Regions from separate parts of the Geobacter sulfurreducens PCA genome, predicted to be linked through region 1. Evidence: riboswitches for the same ligand, from Rfam matches in the RefSeq annotation. Region 1 holds a riboswitch; the other holds the start of a gene.
What was found. Region 1 has a riboswitch for S-adenosylmethionine ahead of GS_RS04750 (trans-sulfuration enzyme family protein). Riboswitches for the same ligand answer to the same signal wherever they lie in the genome.
Positions count from the first base shown of each region.

Region 1 (9,464 bases):
CGCGGCGGGAAAGCATGACCGCCTGGCAGCATGATGCGCTGATGTTCATGGTTGCATAAATAATGGGCAAACGAGGGGGCGGGCGATCGGCGTGCCCCTTCTTTTCTGGTCGGCAAAATTATCGAAGTAACAATAACATGCCGAAATTACTGTGACGATCCGGTGTGCGCAAGAGTGGCACGGCCTATGCTAAACAAATGACAAACAATCGGCACAACGCTGTGCCATCCATGCAACGAAATCGGGTAACCAGGCAAAGGCGCCTTCCACCACGGGTGGAGGCGCCTTTCTTTTTTTACATTGTGCGGAAAGGAGGAGAAGCTGAACGTCGTTGGGAGGACATTCGTGAATGCAATTATTACTGACAAAGGAGAAGCATCAATGAAAATGACGATGAAGATTCTTTCCCTGACCACAGCACTCGTTACCATGATCACCGGCGTTGCCCTGGCGACCCCCTCCACCCAGGTCTGGATTCCGTCCACCGATGTGCAGGCCTTCGGCACGGCCCACCTCGGCATCGACAATTACCTGAGGGTCTCCAAGAATCCCGACGGCAGCCGCCAGCCCAACACCTACGACCTGGGCCTGACCTTCGGCCTTCTCCCCTTCGAGAAGCTCCAGATGGAAGCGGGCGTAGACTACATGGTGAATGCAACCTCCCCCGGCGACAGCCATCCCTTCTACCTCAACGTGAAGCTGGCAACCCCCGAGGGGTCGCTCTTCGGGTACTCGCCCGCCATTGCCGTAGGTGCCTACAACATCGGCTTCAAGGAAGACGTCTCTGACCAGAACATCGTGTACGGGCTCGTCGCCAAGACCCTGCCGGTTGTGGGGAGACTGTCGGCGGGCTACTTCGTCGGGAACAGTGCGGTGCTGAACGACGCGAACGGCGAGAACGACAACCATGGCGTGCTCCTTTCCTGGGACCGTACCATGAGCGAAATCTCCGACAAGCTGTGGGTGGCGGTCGACTACCAGGGGAGCGACAGCTTCATGGGAGCCCTGAACTTCGGTGTTTCCTGGGCCTTCTCCAAGAACGTATCGCTCCTCGTGGGCTACGACATCTACAACAGCTCGGTAACGGGCGGGAAGAATACCTTCACCACCCAGCTCGACATCAATTTCCCTTAACCGGGAGCAGGATCGGTTCCTGTCCCACGTCCACATACACGGAGGCACGCAATGAAGCTAATCGAGGCGATAATCAAACCGTTCAAGCTGGATGAAGTGAAGGACGCCCTCAACGAAATCGGCATCGAGGGGATCACCGTGAGCGAGGTCAAGGGATTCGGCCGCCAGAAGGGACATACCGAGTTGTACCGCGGCGCCGAGTACGTGGTGGACTTCATTCCCAAGGTAAAGCTGGAGATCGCGGTGGCTGACGAACTGGTGGCAAAGGTGGTGGAAACCATCGAAAGCACCGCCAAGACCGGACGGATCGGCGACGGCAAGATATTCATCCTTTCCCTGGACGAGGCGGTCAGGATCAGGACCGGTGAGAAGGGTAACGAAGCGATCTGATCGCTCGAGATATTACAGAAACCAACGGAGGTTCATCATGAAGTGGAAACGTTCGATCATCACACTTGCCCTGGCCGCCGCAGCCTTCATGGCTCCGGCCGCAGTCCTCGCCGAAGAGGCCAAGGCCCCCGCCGTGGCGGCAACCCAGGCAGCCGTCACCTCCGCCCAGGCTGCTCCGGCGGCCGTTGCCCCGGCTGAGGCCGCACCGGCGGCTGCCGAAGCCCCCAAGGTGGCCGAACCGGTCCTCAATACCGGCAATACCGCCTGGATGCTCGTCTGCGCGGCCCTGGTCCTTCTGATGCTTCCCGGCCTTGCCCTCTTTTACGGCGGCATGGTCCGGAGCAAAAACGTCCTCTCAACCCTGATGCATTCCTTTGTTGCCATGGGGATCGTGGGGGTCCAGTGGGCCGTCATCGGTTACTCGCTGGCCTTCGGTCCCGACATGGGCGGCATGGGGCTTGTGGGAGACTTCAGCCGGGCGCTGCTCAACGGAATGATCAGCTTCAAGGACGGCGCGCCGGTCTACACCCTCTGGCAGAACGTGACCAGTGAACCCAACGCCATCCCCGAGTACGTCTTTGCCATGTTCCAGGGAATGTTCGCCATGATCACCGTAGCCCTCATCTCCGGCGCCATGGCCGAGCGGGTTAAGTTCTCCGCCTACTGCGTCTTTGTGCTCCTTTGGACCACCCTGGTCTACGATCCCCTGGCCCACTGGGTCTGGATGGTGGACGGCTGGCTCTTCAAGAAGGGTGCCCTGGACTTTGCCGGCGGCACCGTTGTTCACCTCTCCTCCGGTATTTCCGCCCTGGCGTTCCTCGTCTTCCTCGGCAAACGTCACGGGTTCCCCCATGAGCGTATGGCTCCCCATAACCTCTCCATGACCATGCTCGGCGTGGGGCTCCTCTGGTTCGGCTGGTTCGGGTTCAACGCGGGTTCGGCGGTAGTCGGCGTGAACAACGTTGATGCGGCCGGCGGGCTTGCGGGCCTCGCCTTCGCCACCACCACCATCGCCCCGGCAGCCGGCGGCCTGGCCTGGATGATCGCCGAATGGATCCACGCGGGCAGGCCCTCGGCACTCGGCTTCGGTTCAGGCGTGGTCGCAGGACTGGTCGGCATTACGCCCGCGGCCGGCTTTGTCCAGCCGGGCGCTGCCATCATCATCGGCCTCGGCGCCGGCGTGATCTGCTACCTGGGTGTGCTCATGAAGGCGAAGCTCAAGTATGACGACTCCCTGGATGCCTTCGGCGTGCACGGCGTGGGCGGCACCTTTGGCGCCCTCGTCACCGGCGTCTTCGCCACGGTGGGGGCCACGGGGCTCCTCTCCGGCAACGTGTCCCAGTTCATCACCCAGGTGATCGGGGTGGTGTCGGCCGGTGCCTATGCCTTCATCGTGACCCTGGTCATCGCCTTCATCCTCGACAAGACCATCGGTCTCCGGGTGGAGAAGGAAGACGAGATCATGGGCCTCGACCAGACCCAGCACTCCGAGTCGGCGTACAACTAGAAACATTTTATCTCACGTTTCTGATGAGCCGCCCCTTCCAGGGGGCGGCTTTTCTTTTTGTGCTGAAATATTGGGCAGACTGGTGATTGAAAAAGCGGCATTAATCGAGGTGACGGCCGGTCGATGGTGCGTAAAGGCCTGAATATATAACATCTTCGTTCTGGCATGCCTCGTGCCTAACGGATGGTGGGGCTCTCCGCTTCGGCCCCCAACCGGATCCCGGGTGACCCATGGCAAATGCGCTTGCGAAGTACATAGCAGAAAAGGACCCTGTCGAGGGCGAGCTGCTGGAGCTTCTTGCATTCAACGAGAAGATGGCCGAGCTCGGCCGGATGGCGGCCGGTGTGGTGCATGAGCTGAACACGCCTCTGTCGGTCATCGTTTCGGCCACCCAGATGATCCTCCGCGAAGAGGGCCTGCCCGATTTCGTACGCGAGATGGTGGAGCGGGTCAACCAGGAAGCCCACCGGCTGTCTGACATGACCAAGGGGGTCCTTTCCTTTACCCGCCGGGACGTAAGCGACCACCAGGAAGCGGACGTGAACCAGGTGCTCCGGGAGGCCATGACCCTGTTGCGTTACGAGGCCCATAAACGCTCTATCGCCGTCATCGAAGATCTGGATTACCGGCTCCCCTTCATTGCCGCCGACGCCAACCGGGCGAAGCAGGTTATCATAAACCTGGTCATGAACGCCCTCCAGGCCATGGGAGAGGGCGGAAAGCTCTTCATTCGCACCAGCCAGAACGGGGAGGGGGGCGTAACGGTGCAGGTGACGGATACGGGTCCCGGCATCCCGGCTGAATTGCTGGGGCATATCTTCACCCCCTTTTTCACCACCAAAGAGCCGGGAGAGGGCACCGGGCTGGGCCTGTTCATTACCCGCAAGCTCATGGAGTCGGTGGGCGGGGCCATCGCGGTGGAAAGCACGGTGGGGGAGGGGACATCCTTTACGCTCACCTTTGTCGCAGCCGAGTGAATTTTTAGGCACTTCCCGATTCACAGCCGCCCAACTACGGTTCGGGCGGCTTTTTTTGTCGCGTGAAACGCGGCTGTTTGCTATAACCCCTCAAGCACCATTTCCGGGAGAATGCCATGACCGCCACGTATCTCGCCGTTGCCGCCGAGGCTGCCCGCCGGGCCGGACAACTCCAGCGCGAGCGTCTCTGGACCGACCACGACATCCGCTACAAGGGGGAGATCGATCTGGTCACCGAGGTTGATCAGGCCAGCGAGGAGCTGATCGTCGCCGCCATCCGCGCCGCGTTCCCCGACCATGACATCCTGGCCGAGGAACAGACCAGGGAGACGGGCACCTCCCGGTATCGCTGGATCGTGGACCCCCTGGACGGCACCACCAACTATGCCCACGGCTTTCCGTGGTTCTGCGTCTCCATTGCCCTTGAAATCGACGGAGAGGTGACCGTCGGCGTGGTCTACCAACCGGTTATGGACGAGCTTTTCTCCGCCGTGAAGGGGGAGGGTGCCTTCGTGAACGGCAGTCCGATCCACGTCTCGTCGCGGGCTCCCCTGAAGCAGTGCCTGCTGGCTACGGGCTTCCCCTATGACCGGACCCGTGACAATGAAAACAACTTCGACAACTTCTACCGCTTCCAGTTTGCCGCCCGCGCCGTGCGCCGAGCCGGCGCCGCGGCCCTCGACCTGGCCTGTGTTGCCGCCGGCAGGCTTGACGGCTACTGGGAGCTCAAGCTCAAGCCGTGGGACGTGGCCGCCGGCTTTCTGCTGGTGACCGAAGCGGGGGGGCGGGTCACCACTCACGACGGCGCATCCTTCTCCGTGTCCGAACATCGCATCCTGGCTTCCAACGGTCTGATCCACGACGAAATGCAGAGGGTGCTGGCGGCGGGAGACACCCTCTAACCTGTCGTTTTCCCATATTGACTGTATTTGCCCATTGACGACTGTGCTGTTCCGGGCGTATATCCTCTGCTTCCCGTGGAGAATGCAATGGCAGAACGTAATGAAGAGTCGATGAAAACCGAAGAGCCTGTCCGCCTGGTATTCGTAGTAGAGGGCCGGGTGGCCGTGGCGCCGTATCTTGATACGGTGCGGAGCGAAGTGGAGGACGTGACGGTCGTCTCCTCCATCGGGGAACTTTTTCCCCTCATGGCGCGGGAGGCGTTCAACGGTATCCTCCTGGACGTTCCCACCCTGGTTCGGGCGACCAGCACGGAAAAGGCTGCCCTCTACGATCTGATCCAGGTGTTTCCCACGCTCAGGGTGAAATGGGATTCCCGCTCTGCCACGGTGCGGGCGCTTTTCTACGATCGCGTCCCCGGTCCCGGCGCCGGGCTCGGGAGCTTCGTCCGCCAGGTCTGCGCCTGTTTCGTCCCCCGCATCATCCGCCGGAGGGACCGGGTTGCCGCTCACCTGAACGTGATGGTTTCGGAAACCCCGGCGTTCAGCCCGGAAGAGGTGACGCGCACGGTCAGCCTCAATCTCTCGCTCGACGGGTGCTTTCTCATTGCCGTCGATCCCTGGCCCCAGGGCGCCCGGCTCTGGCTGCGCATGCTGGAATTCGACGACCAGACACCCATCGCGGCGGAGGTCCGCTGGCGCAAGCCGTGGGGGGTGTCGCCGGGCATAGCCGGCGCCGGGGTCAGATTTCTTGAGCTGACGGATGAGCAGAGGAAGTGTGTTGTTGATTTGTGTGAGCAGAATAGGGTGGTAGGCGGTATCTGAAGCTGGCGTATTATTCTCTGCAGCCGGTTGGTATATATTTTTACAAAAAATAATCAAAATCTGATTTACTAATGTCTATCAAATTGGTAAGGTATCTTACGGTTTGAAGGCGTTTCGGGCAGCAACGAGCGTAACCCACAACAGAATACGGCTTAACTTATCAAGAGCGACCGAGGGACAGGCCCGGTGACGTCGCGGCAACCTCCCCATGGGGGGAAGGTGCCAATTCCTGCGAGACCGACAGGTTTCGGGAGATAAGGAAGAGCGTGACACCTCACGGTGAATCGAATCCTCTTCCGCACCCCGGAAGGGGATTTTTCATTGTGGAGGAAACCATGAACATCGCGACGCAGGCAGCACAGATCGGTCTCGACTGGGATACCCGCACCGGGGCGGTGACGGTACCCATCTACCAGACGGCAACCTTCCGGCATCCGGGATTGGGCCAGAGCACGGGCTACGATTATTCCCGCTCCGGCAACCCCACCCGCCAGGCCCTGGAAGAGGGGATCGCCCGGCTGGACGGCGGCGCCAGGGGATTTGCCTATGCCTCGGGCATGGCTGCCATCGCCAATCTCCTCCTGCTCTTCAAGAGCGGCGACCACCTGGTGGTGACCGAGGACCTCTACGGCGGCACCTGCCGTCTCTTCGACCAGATTCTGGTCCAGTACGGCCTCTCGTTCACCTATGTGGACACGAGCGATCCTGAGGCGGTGCGGGACGCCATCCGTCCCGAGACCAGGGCCCTGTTCGTGGAGTCCCTCACCAACCCGCTCCTCAAGGTCGCCGATATCGCGGCCCTCTCGACCCTCTGCCGCGAGCGGGGGCTGCTTTGTATCGTGGACAACACCTTCCTCACTCCCTATCTTCTGCGGCCCCTGGATCTCGGGGCCGACATCACGGTCTACAGCGGCACCAAGTACCTGTCCGGGCACAACGACACGGTGTCGGGGCTGGTCGTGGTCAAGGAGCCGGCCCTGGCCGAGCGGGTCTACTTCCTCCAGAATTCCGTGGGCGCAGTGCTGGGGCCCCAGGATGCGTGGCTCACCATCCGGGGGATGAAGACCCTGTCGGTGCGACTGGACCGCCAGCAGGAAAACGCCGGCCGGATCGCCGAATGGCTGGCGCGGCATCCGCGGGTGCCACGGGTCTTCTATCCGGGGCTGCCGGGCCATCCGGGCCACGAACTGCTGGCGCGCCAGGCCCGGGGCTTCGGCGCCATGATCGCTTTCGAGGTGGATGATAAGGCTCTGGTGGAGCGTTTGCTCCTCAAGACGGAATTGATATCATTCGCGGAAAGCCTCGGCGGCGTTGAAACCCTGATCACCTTTCCCCAGGTTCAGACCCATGCGGACATCCCGCCGGAGGTTCGGGAGCGGCTCGGCATCAATGACGTGCTCCTGCGCCTTTCGGTGGGGATCGAGGATGCGGACGACCTTATCGCCGACCTGTCCCGGGCATTCGCGTAAGAAATGGAGGACATCATGAAATTCGGCACCCGCATCATCCATACGGGCCGTGAGATCGATCCGACCACCGGAGCGCTCTCGGTTCCCATTTACCAGACGTCCACCTATCGGCAGGAATCGGTGGACCATTTCGGCAAGTACGATTACGCCCGCTCGGACAACCCCACCCGCGAGGCCCTTGAGGAAACCGTGGCCCAGCTGGAGAACGGGACGCGGGGATTCGCCTTCGCCTCGGGCATGGCCGCCATCTCCTCCACGCTGCTCCTGTTCTCGCCCGGCGATCACCTGGTGGTCTGCGAGGATGTCTATGGCGGTACCTTCCGGGCGCTGACCCAGCTTTTCAGCCGGCTGGGGGTCGAGTCCACCTTCGTGGACGCCACGGACACGGCCGCCATTGAGGCGGCCTTCCGCCCGAACACCAAGGGCCTCTATCTGGAGACCCCCTCCAATCCACTCATGAAGATCACCGACCTGGCCGCCGCGGCCCGCCTGGCCCGGGAGAGGGGGGCCATCACCCTGGTGGACAACACGTTCATGACTCCCTACCTGCAGCGGCCCCTGGACCTGGGCTGCGACGTGGTGCTCCACAGCGGGACCAAGTTCCTGAACGGCCACAGCGATGTGGTCTGCGGCTTTGCCGTGGTGAGGGACCCGGAGTTGGGGCAGCGGATCAGGTTCATCCAGAATGCCTTCGGCGCCATCCTGGGCCCCCAGGATTCATGGCTCGTGCTGCGGGGTATCAAGACCCTGCGGGTCCGGATGGAGGAAAGCCAGGCCGGGGCGGTCAAAATTGCCAACTGGCTGGCTGGGGAAAAACGGGTGAGCCGGGTTTTCTATCCCGGACTCCCCGATCATCCGGGTCACGATATCCATGGCCGGCAGTCGTCGGGCCCCGGCGCGGTCCTGTCGTTCACCCTGGATACCGTTGAAACCACCCGCCGCCTGCTGGAGGGGATGCGTCTGGCTGCCTTTGCCGTGAGCCTCGGCGGGGTGGAAAGCATCATCTCCTATCCCGCCAGGATGTCCCACGCGGCCATGCCGCCGGCCGAGCGGGCCGCCCGGGGGATCGGCGATACCCTGGTACGGCTTTCCGTGGGGCTTGAGGACGCCGACGACCTCCTGGCCGAGATGGACCGCCTGATCAACGGCTGACACGATGCATGGCCGATAATGAAACGCAATGAAAGGATTAGGGTTTTTGCTGAAGATCAGTTTTTGTTTACTTTTAGCTCAACTCCCTGCGCATTTCGCCGATATCTGTAACAAGGTGCACTGTGGTCCGCTCCTCCGTCCTTTAATCATGCAGCGGGTAGCAGCCAGGTGATCTTTCCTTGAAAGTACAGAGGCGGTAATGAAGATTCGGAGCACCCTCACAGCCGGCTGTTTTATCTTCGCCCTGCTCACGGGGCTGGTCGGCTATTTCGGCGGCAGCGCCATCACCAGGATCAGCGCCGAGTTCGACGCGGTGACGCGGGATGGCTTGCCGGCCATTAGGACTCTCCACGACATCCGCCATGCGGGAGTGCGCATTGTTGCCTCCACCAGCGAGTTCGGACTGGTGAGCGTGGTCGGTCGCAACGGCGTTGCTGCCCGCCATCAGGTTGAGGAAGAAAAAGAGCTCCTGGAACAGGGAGCCGGTCTGTACCAGTCCGCGTTTTCCACCCTGAAAGACCTCTCCGACCGTCTTGATCCCGAAACACGGCAGTATGTGCAGGAAATCGACCGGGCCGGCAGGGATCTCCTGGCGCTGAGCGCAGAGTCCATGGAGACCGTGCGCCGCGTCAGCTCACCCGCGGCGATTTTGGAGGTAAAGGAGCGCTTCGAGACAGCGGAGAGACACTTCCTCGACGTTGTCGACCGCGCTCTCGCCCTCGAACGGCGGCGGCTCGTCACACGTCAGCAGGAAGTCCACGATTCCATTACCCTGGCACTGTTCACCCTCAGCGCGGCATCTGCGGTGGCGCTCCTCTTTGCAATGGGTGGCGGCACCCTCTCGGCGATACTGATTTCACGTCCCATAGCGCTCCTGCAGGAAGGGGTCGAGCAGGTGGGGCAGGGAATCCTCGACACCCGCATCGATATCAGCGGCAACAACGAGATCGGCCGGCTCGCCGGCGCCTTCAACCGCATGACCACGGAACTCCGGGCGGCCAAGGACGAAATCACCACGGCGCGCAACTACCTGGACAACGTGATCTGCTCCATGGCCGACGCCCTCCTGGTGGTGGATACCAACGGTACGGTCATGAACGTCAACCCGGCC
Region 1 covers NC_002939.5:1,008,208-1,017,671, forward strand. Annotated here, with positions in the region: gene nifV (homocitrate synthase) at 1-34, shown strand, start outside; gene GS_RS04720 (hypothetical protein) at 382-1,134, shown strand; gene GS_RS04725 (P-II family nitrogen regulator) at 1,186-1,524, shown strand; gene GS_RS04730 (ammonium transporter) at 1,562-3,031, shown strand; gene gnfK (nitrogen fixation two-component system sensor histidine kinase GnfK) at 3,262-4,008, shown strand; gene GS_RS04740 (inositol monophosphatase family protein) at 4,125-4,910, shown strand; gene GS_RS04745 (PilZ domain-containing protein) at 4,998-5,732, shown strand; SAM riboswitch class I at 5,887-5,993, shown strand; gene GS_RS04750 (trans-sulfuration enzyme family protein) at 6,068-7,201, shown strand; gene GS_RS04755 (trans-sulfuration enzyme family protein) at 7,217-8,353, shown strand; gene GS_RS04760 (EAL domain-containing protein) at 8,553-9,464, shown strand, end outside.

Region 2 (5,713 bases), 1.7 Mb from region 1:
GAGCTCGTCGAACAGGCCGTCCCGAAGCGAGTCGAAGGCGGTCTTGTTGCCCAGCAGGCTGCGGATCATCTCTTCGGTGATCCGGACGTTTTCCATGAAGGCCAGCTGGTTGACGGCCTGGGAGGTGGTGTCGTAACGGTCGAAAAAGGTGATCAGGTAGGAAAAGCCCTCGATGATGGCCAGTTCGGCGCCGTCGCGCATCTTTTCGTCGCAGAGTCGGCTGGCGTCCAGCAGTAGTTCCTCGAAGGCGTGGTCACGGTTTTCGGCGGCCTTCTTCTTGGCGAAGAGGAGCCGGGCCATGTCCTCGCGGTCGATGGAACTCTCGATGTCCCGTTCGGTCAGGAAGATTCCTTCGAGAATCTGGCGGATATCGGAGAGATAGTCCTGCTCCTCGGGCGCCACCAGTTTCTTGTCGTTTTTCAGGACTTCGTCGAGGGTGTAGAAGAGCGCGCCCGGGATCTTGTTGCGGACCGACAGGGTCTTGAGCCGCGTGAGCCGGGCGTTTTCGAGCCGGCTGATCTCCCCCTTGCGGTGGCAGCCGATCAGGATGTTTTTGTACTCGTCCACGATCCGGCGGTTGGCCGGGTGCTTGTACATGACATCGATCCTGATCCGCTCCTGCTGGTAGCGGTCGATGTCGTGACGCGCGGCAACGGCGGTGAGCATGGCGAAGTCGTCGTCGGCGATCTTCTTGTTCCTGAAGTAGAGCCGCCGGAAGGTGTCGTGGTACTCCCGGTGGTGGACGTTGATCAGCTTGAAGAGGAAGAACAGGGCAGTGGGATCGCTCAGGAGGGCCAGCACCTCGGCGATGAGGGCGTTTTCGTCCTGCTCCCCTACGGCGGCGGAGCGCTTGAGGGTCTTGCCGATGGTCCTGACGATGGATTCCTGCTGCCGTCTCAGGGGACCGGTCACCCGGGCCGAGGAGATGAAGAAGAAGTAGTTGACCACGGCGTTGCCTTCGAAAAACATCTTTTCGAAGCCGAGCTGGCCGCCGGTGCGGTCGTCGAAGATGAGGTTGCCGCTCTCCTCCTCCATGCGGGCGCCGTACATGACGAGCCGGTTGATGACGTCGCCCTTGGCCAGGTCCGGCACCGGCTGGTCCACGCCGAACATGTACTCGCAGAAGGAGCCGCCGTTCCCCTCGTGCCTGATGCCCCCCGGGCCCAGGACGAATTCGTTGCCGGGCGCAAAGAAGCGAAGCTCTCTCCCCGGCCCCTCCGCGGCGTTGAAGAAGTAGCGCTGGTGCGAGTCGTCTCCCGCCACGATGGCGTAGTACTCGATCCGTTCGTCTATCTGGCCGTGGAGGCGAATGTCTCTGTGCATGGCTGCCCTGTCCGGAGATGCGTCGCTCGGAGCGTGTTCGCGAATAAGCTCTTATATCGACAAATCACGGGTTTTTCAATGACGATACGCTGGGGCGGACAACTTAGAGCGAGACGGTCATCCCGTCGTAGGCAAACTCCACCCCTTCCGGCAGCCGAATGCCGTCGGCGTAGGCCACTTCGTGGGTCAGGTGGGTGAAGATCGTCCGCTTGGGGCGCAGCTCCGCGACTACCCCGAGCGCACCATCGATGTTGAAGTGGTTCTCGTGGGGGGTGTAGCGGAGCGCATCGATCACCAGCAGGTCGAGCCCCCCCAGCAGCGCCAGGGATGATTCGGGGATGCGGCTGCAATCGGTCAGGTAGGCCGCACCGTCGATCCGGTAGCCCGTGGCGGGCATGGTGCCATGGTGGAGGTGGATGGGGACGATGGTCCGGCCGAACAGGGCGAACGGATCGTGGATCACGTGGGGGTCCAGCAGCGGCGCATAGCCGGCCGCTTCCATTCCCTTGAAGATGTAGGAGAAATTGCGCAGCACTGCGTCCATGGTCTCGCGGTTGCCGTAGCAGGGGATCACGCGCCGGTGGATGAAGTGGAACCCGCGCAGGTCGTCGATGCCGTTCACGTGGTCGGCGTGGGAGTGGGTCAGGAGCACCGCGTCGATGTGGGGGATGTGTTCCCGCAGGGCCTGGCGCCGCAGGTCGGGGGATGTGTCCACCAGGATGTAGCGGCCGGCCGCTTCGATGAGGAGGGAGGCGCGGGTCCTCTTGTCGCGCGGGTCGGTCGACGAACAGACGGAACAGGTGCATCCCACCATGGGAACGCCGGTGGAGGTGCCGCTGCCGAGTATGGTAATCTTCATGGGGTGGGTCTCCCTGCGAGTTGGGCCACGATACCATGAGCGGAAGCGGCCCCGCAAGGGTCTTTGTCCTTGCGTCCGCCACCGGTTCGGGCTACCATCGGCCCCCTGCGGAGGGAAGGGAGCACCGGATGAAGATTACTCTGATTACCCCCTATTACCATCCCCCTGCCCGGGGGAATGCCGTCACCGCCAGGCGGATCGAGCGACAGCTCCGGGCCGCGGGGCACGCGGTGACCGTTCACTCCCTTGACGCCGCGCCCGCGGAGGATATCCTGCGGCGCATCACGGCCGATCCGCCGGACCTGATTCACGCCCTGCACGCCTATCTGGGGGGGCCGGCGTGGCCCGGGAGGCCGGCCGGGCCACGGGCATCCCCTACCTGATCACCCTGACCGGTTCGGACGTGTATGAAGCGCTGGAGGACACCCGGCGCCGGGATACCCTGGCGGTCCTGCGCGATGCCGCCGCGGTGGCGGCGTTCCACAAGTGCGTCCGGTGCCGGGTGCTTGATCATCATCCATCCCTGGCCGAAACGATGGCTGTCATCCCCCAGGGGGTGGAACTGCCCGGGGAAGAGTTCGATTGGGGAAACGAGCGGTTCGACAGGGGCGAGTTCGTCTTCTTTCTGCCGGCGGGGCTGCGGCCGGTCAAGAATGCGGCCTTTGCCCTCGGCCCCCTGGCGGAGCTCCACCGGGAGGAGCCGCGGGTCCGCTTTCTGCTGGCCGGGCCGGTCCTGGACCGGGAGTACGGCGCCGCAACCCTTGAGGCCATCGACTGCCATCCCTTTGCCCGCTACCTGGGCGAAGTGGGGCGTGACGCCATCGGCGCCCTGTTCCGCCGGGCAGACGCGGTCATCAACAGCTCGACCTTCGAGGGGGGGATGGCGAACAGCGTCCTGGAGGCTCTGGCTTTCGGCAAGCCCGTGCTGGCGTCGTACATCGACGGCAACCGCTCAGTAGTGAAGGAGGGAACCACCGGTTTCCTGTTCCGGGGCGAGCGGGAATTCCTGGACCGGGCCCGGGATCTGCTCCGCAATCCCGCCCTGGGACGGCGCCTCGGCGAACAGGGACGGGAACTGGTGCGGGAGCGTTTTTCCCCGGGACGGGAGGCGGAGGCCTACCTGGAGCTCTACCGGCGGATCACCGGCGCGTGAGTGGAACCCGGCGGACGATCGCCGGGTTTTTTTGTGTGCGGAGGCCTAGCCCCGCTCCACGCGGGCCAGGAAGTCCCGGACCATGGGCGCGAAGGTTTCGTGCTCCAGGAGGAAGGCGTCATGGCCGTAGGCCGACGGGATCAGGTGGTATTCGGCCTCCTTGCCCAGGGCCCGGAGCGTGGTGGCCATCTCTTCGGTCTGGTAGGGGGGGTAGAGCCAGTCGGAGGTGAAGGCGAAGAACTGGATCGGAGCCGTGACGCGGCTGAACGCGTCTTCCAGCGACTCGTACCCCCAGGCCACGTCGTACAGATCCAGCGCCTTGGCCAGGTAGAGGAACGAGTTGGTGTCGAAGCGGTCCACGAAGTTGTAGCCGTTGTAGGTGAGGTAGCGTTCCACCTCGAACTGGCCGAAGAAGTCGAACAGGCCGTCCCGGGCCGAATAGCGGCGGCCGAACTTCTGCCACATGGATTCGTCGGAGAGGAACGTGATGTGGCCGATGCCCCGGGCGAGCGCCAGGCCGTCCTTGGGGTTTTTCCGGTACTCACCCTTTTTCCAGGACGGATCGTTGAAGATGGCCCAGCGGGCCACGGCGTTCAGGGAGATGGCCTGGGGCGACGGGCGGCTCGTGGTGGCGAGGGCAATGGCCGAGCGGACCCGGTCCGGGAACTGGGTGGCCCACTCCAGGGCCTGCATCCCGCCCATGCTGCCGCCGAGGACGGTGAGGAGCCGCTCGATGCCCAGGTGGTCCAGCAGCAGGGCCTGGGCCCGCACCATGTCCCGCACGGTGATGACCGGAAAGGAGAGGTTGTAGCGCTTGCCGGTCTTCGGGTTGACGGACGCGGGGCCGGTTGAGCCGTAGCAGGAACCGATAACGTTGGAACAGATGACGAACCAGCGGTCGGTGTCCAGGAGCCGCCCCGGGCCGACGATGGCGTCCCACCAGCCGGGCTTGGGATCGTCTTCGCTGTATTTACCCGCCAGATGGGCGTTGCCGGTCCAGGCGTGGGCCACCAGAATGGCGTTGGACCGGTCGGCGTTCAGCCGGCCGTAGGTCTCGTAGGCCAGGGTGATGGGCCCCAGTATCCGGCCGCTTTCCAGCCTGAGATCCGTTTCGAAGGTGACGGATTGTTCTTCGACGATGCCGACGGACATGATTCCCCACGGGCGCGTGCGCGCGGCGGCGAAAATGAAAGGCCCCCTCCCGGGAAACGGGAAGGGGCCTGTACGCGTCGGTGGTCACAAGCTCCCTCTCATCGCTCCCTTTCGGGCAGGATTTAGCACCTGGCGTCCGCTACCGGACCGGTTGCTGTGGTTTCACAGGGCCTTTCCCTCCACCACTCTTGATAAGAAGGTCTACTATTCTCTTTTGGTGAAGGATACGGAAGCCCCGGCCGGTTTGTCAATCGGATTTTGCCGCCAAGTTGCCGTATCTGCGTAAACGGCGAGCAATTCGTTTGCAAAAGCACGGGCCGTTGGCTATAGTTTACCGCACGTGGAAGCAGCAACGGCGGGGGCCGGGGGCTTGCGGCAGATGGGCTCCCTTGCAATCCCCGTCCCGTGCACTATACTGTTTCCCATTAAGACCGTGGAGGGATCGACTTCATGAGCATTGGCGCACTTGCCGTACTGGTAATGGCCTGCGCACTGGTTGTGCTGGTGGCGTTTCTCATTCCGACGCTGCTGGAGATCAGGAGAACCGCGGCAGAGTTCAGGAGCGTCATGGCCCAGGTGGGGCAGGAGCTGAAGCCCCTCACCCAGGAACTCCAGCAGACCCTTGCCGAACTGAAGGTCGTCACCGAGGGGGTTGCCGAGCGGGTGGACGACGTGAAGGAATTCATGGAAGCCGTGGGCGACACCGGGCGCAACATCCGGACCATCAATGCCGTCATCGGCAGCGTGGCCCACGCGGCGGCGGCCTCCTCCGCCTGGAGCACCGGCGCCCGGGTGGCCGGAAAGTACCTCATGGAACGACTCATCAAGAAAAGGGGGTAATTCGTATGTCTGAAGAAAGAGGAACGAGCGTCGGAACGGTATTCCTGTCATTCCTGGCCGGAGCCGCGGTGGGAGCGGGCCTGGGGCTTCTGCTCGCACCCAAGACCGGCAAGGAGATGCGCGAAAACATCATGGATCTGACCGATGAGGCCCTCGACAAGATCAAGGGATTCACGAAAGAGGCCCAGTCCAAGATCAAGGATACCTACGAGGAAACCAAGGACCTCATCACCGAGAAGAAGACCATCATCACCTCCGCCATCGAGGCGGGGAAGGAAGCCATGGACCGGGAGCGCGAGAAGTTCAAGGAGATGTAGCCACTCCCGGCGCCGCACGAACAAGCCCACCCCGCGTGGGCTTTTTCGTGTGCGCTCCGAAGGGCGGAG
Region 2 covers NC_002939.5:2,699,085-2,704,797, reverse strand. Annotated here, with positions in the region: gene GS_RS12395 (TIGR04442 family protein) at 1-1,323, opposite strand, end outside; gene GS_RS12390 (GPMC system MBL fold metallohydrolase) at 1,427-2,182, opposite strand; gene GS_RS17595 (hypothetical protein) at 2,311-2,565, shown strand; gene GS_RS12385 (glycosyltransferase) at 2,523-3,335, shown strand; gene GS_RS12380 (homoserine O-acetyltransferase MetX) at 3,381-4,487, opposite strand; SAM riboswitch class I at 4,583-4,685, opposite strand; gene GS_RS12375 (DUF948 domain-containing protein) at 4,938-5,327, shown strand; gene GS_RS12370 (YtxH domain-containing protein) at 5,333-5,644, shown strand.
Region 2: linked by a shared signal. The riboswitch ahead of GS_RS12380 (homoserine O-acetyltransferase MetX) and the one ahead of GS_RS04750 (trans-sulfuration enzyme family protein) in region 1 are both predicted to bind S-adenosylmethionine.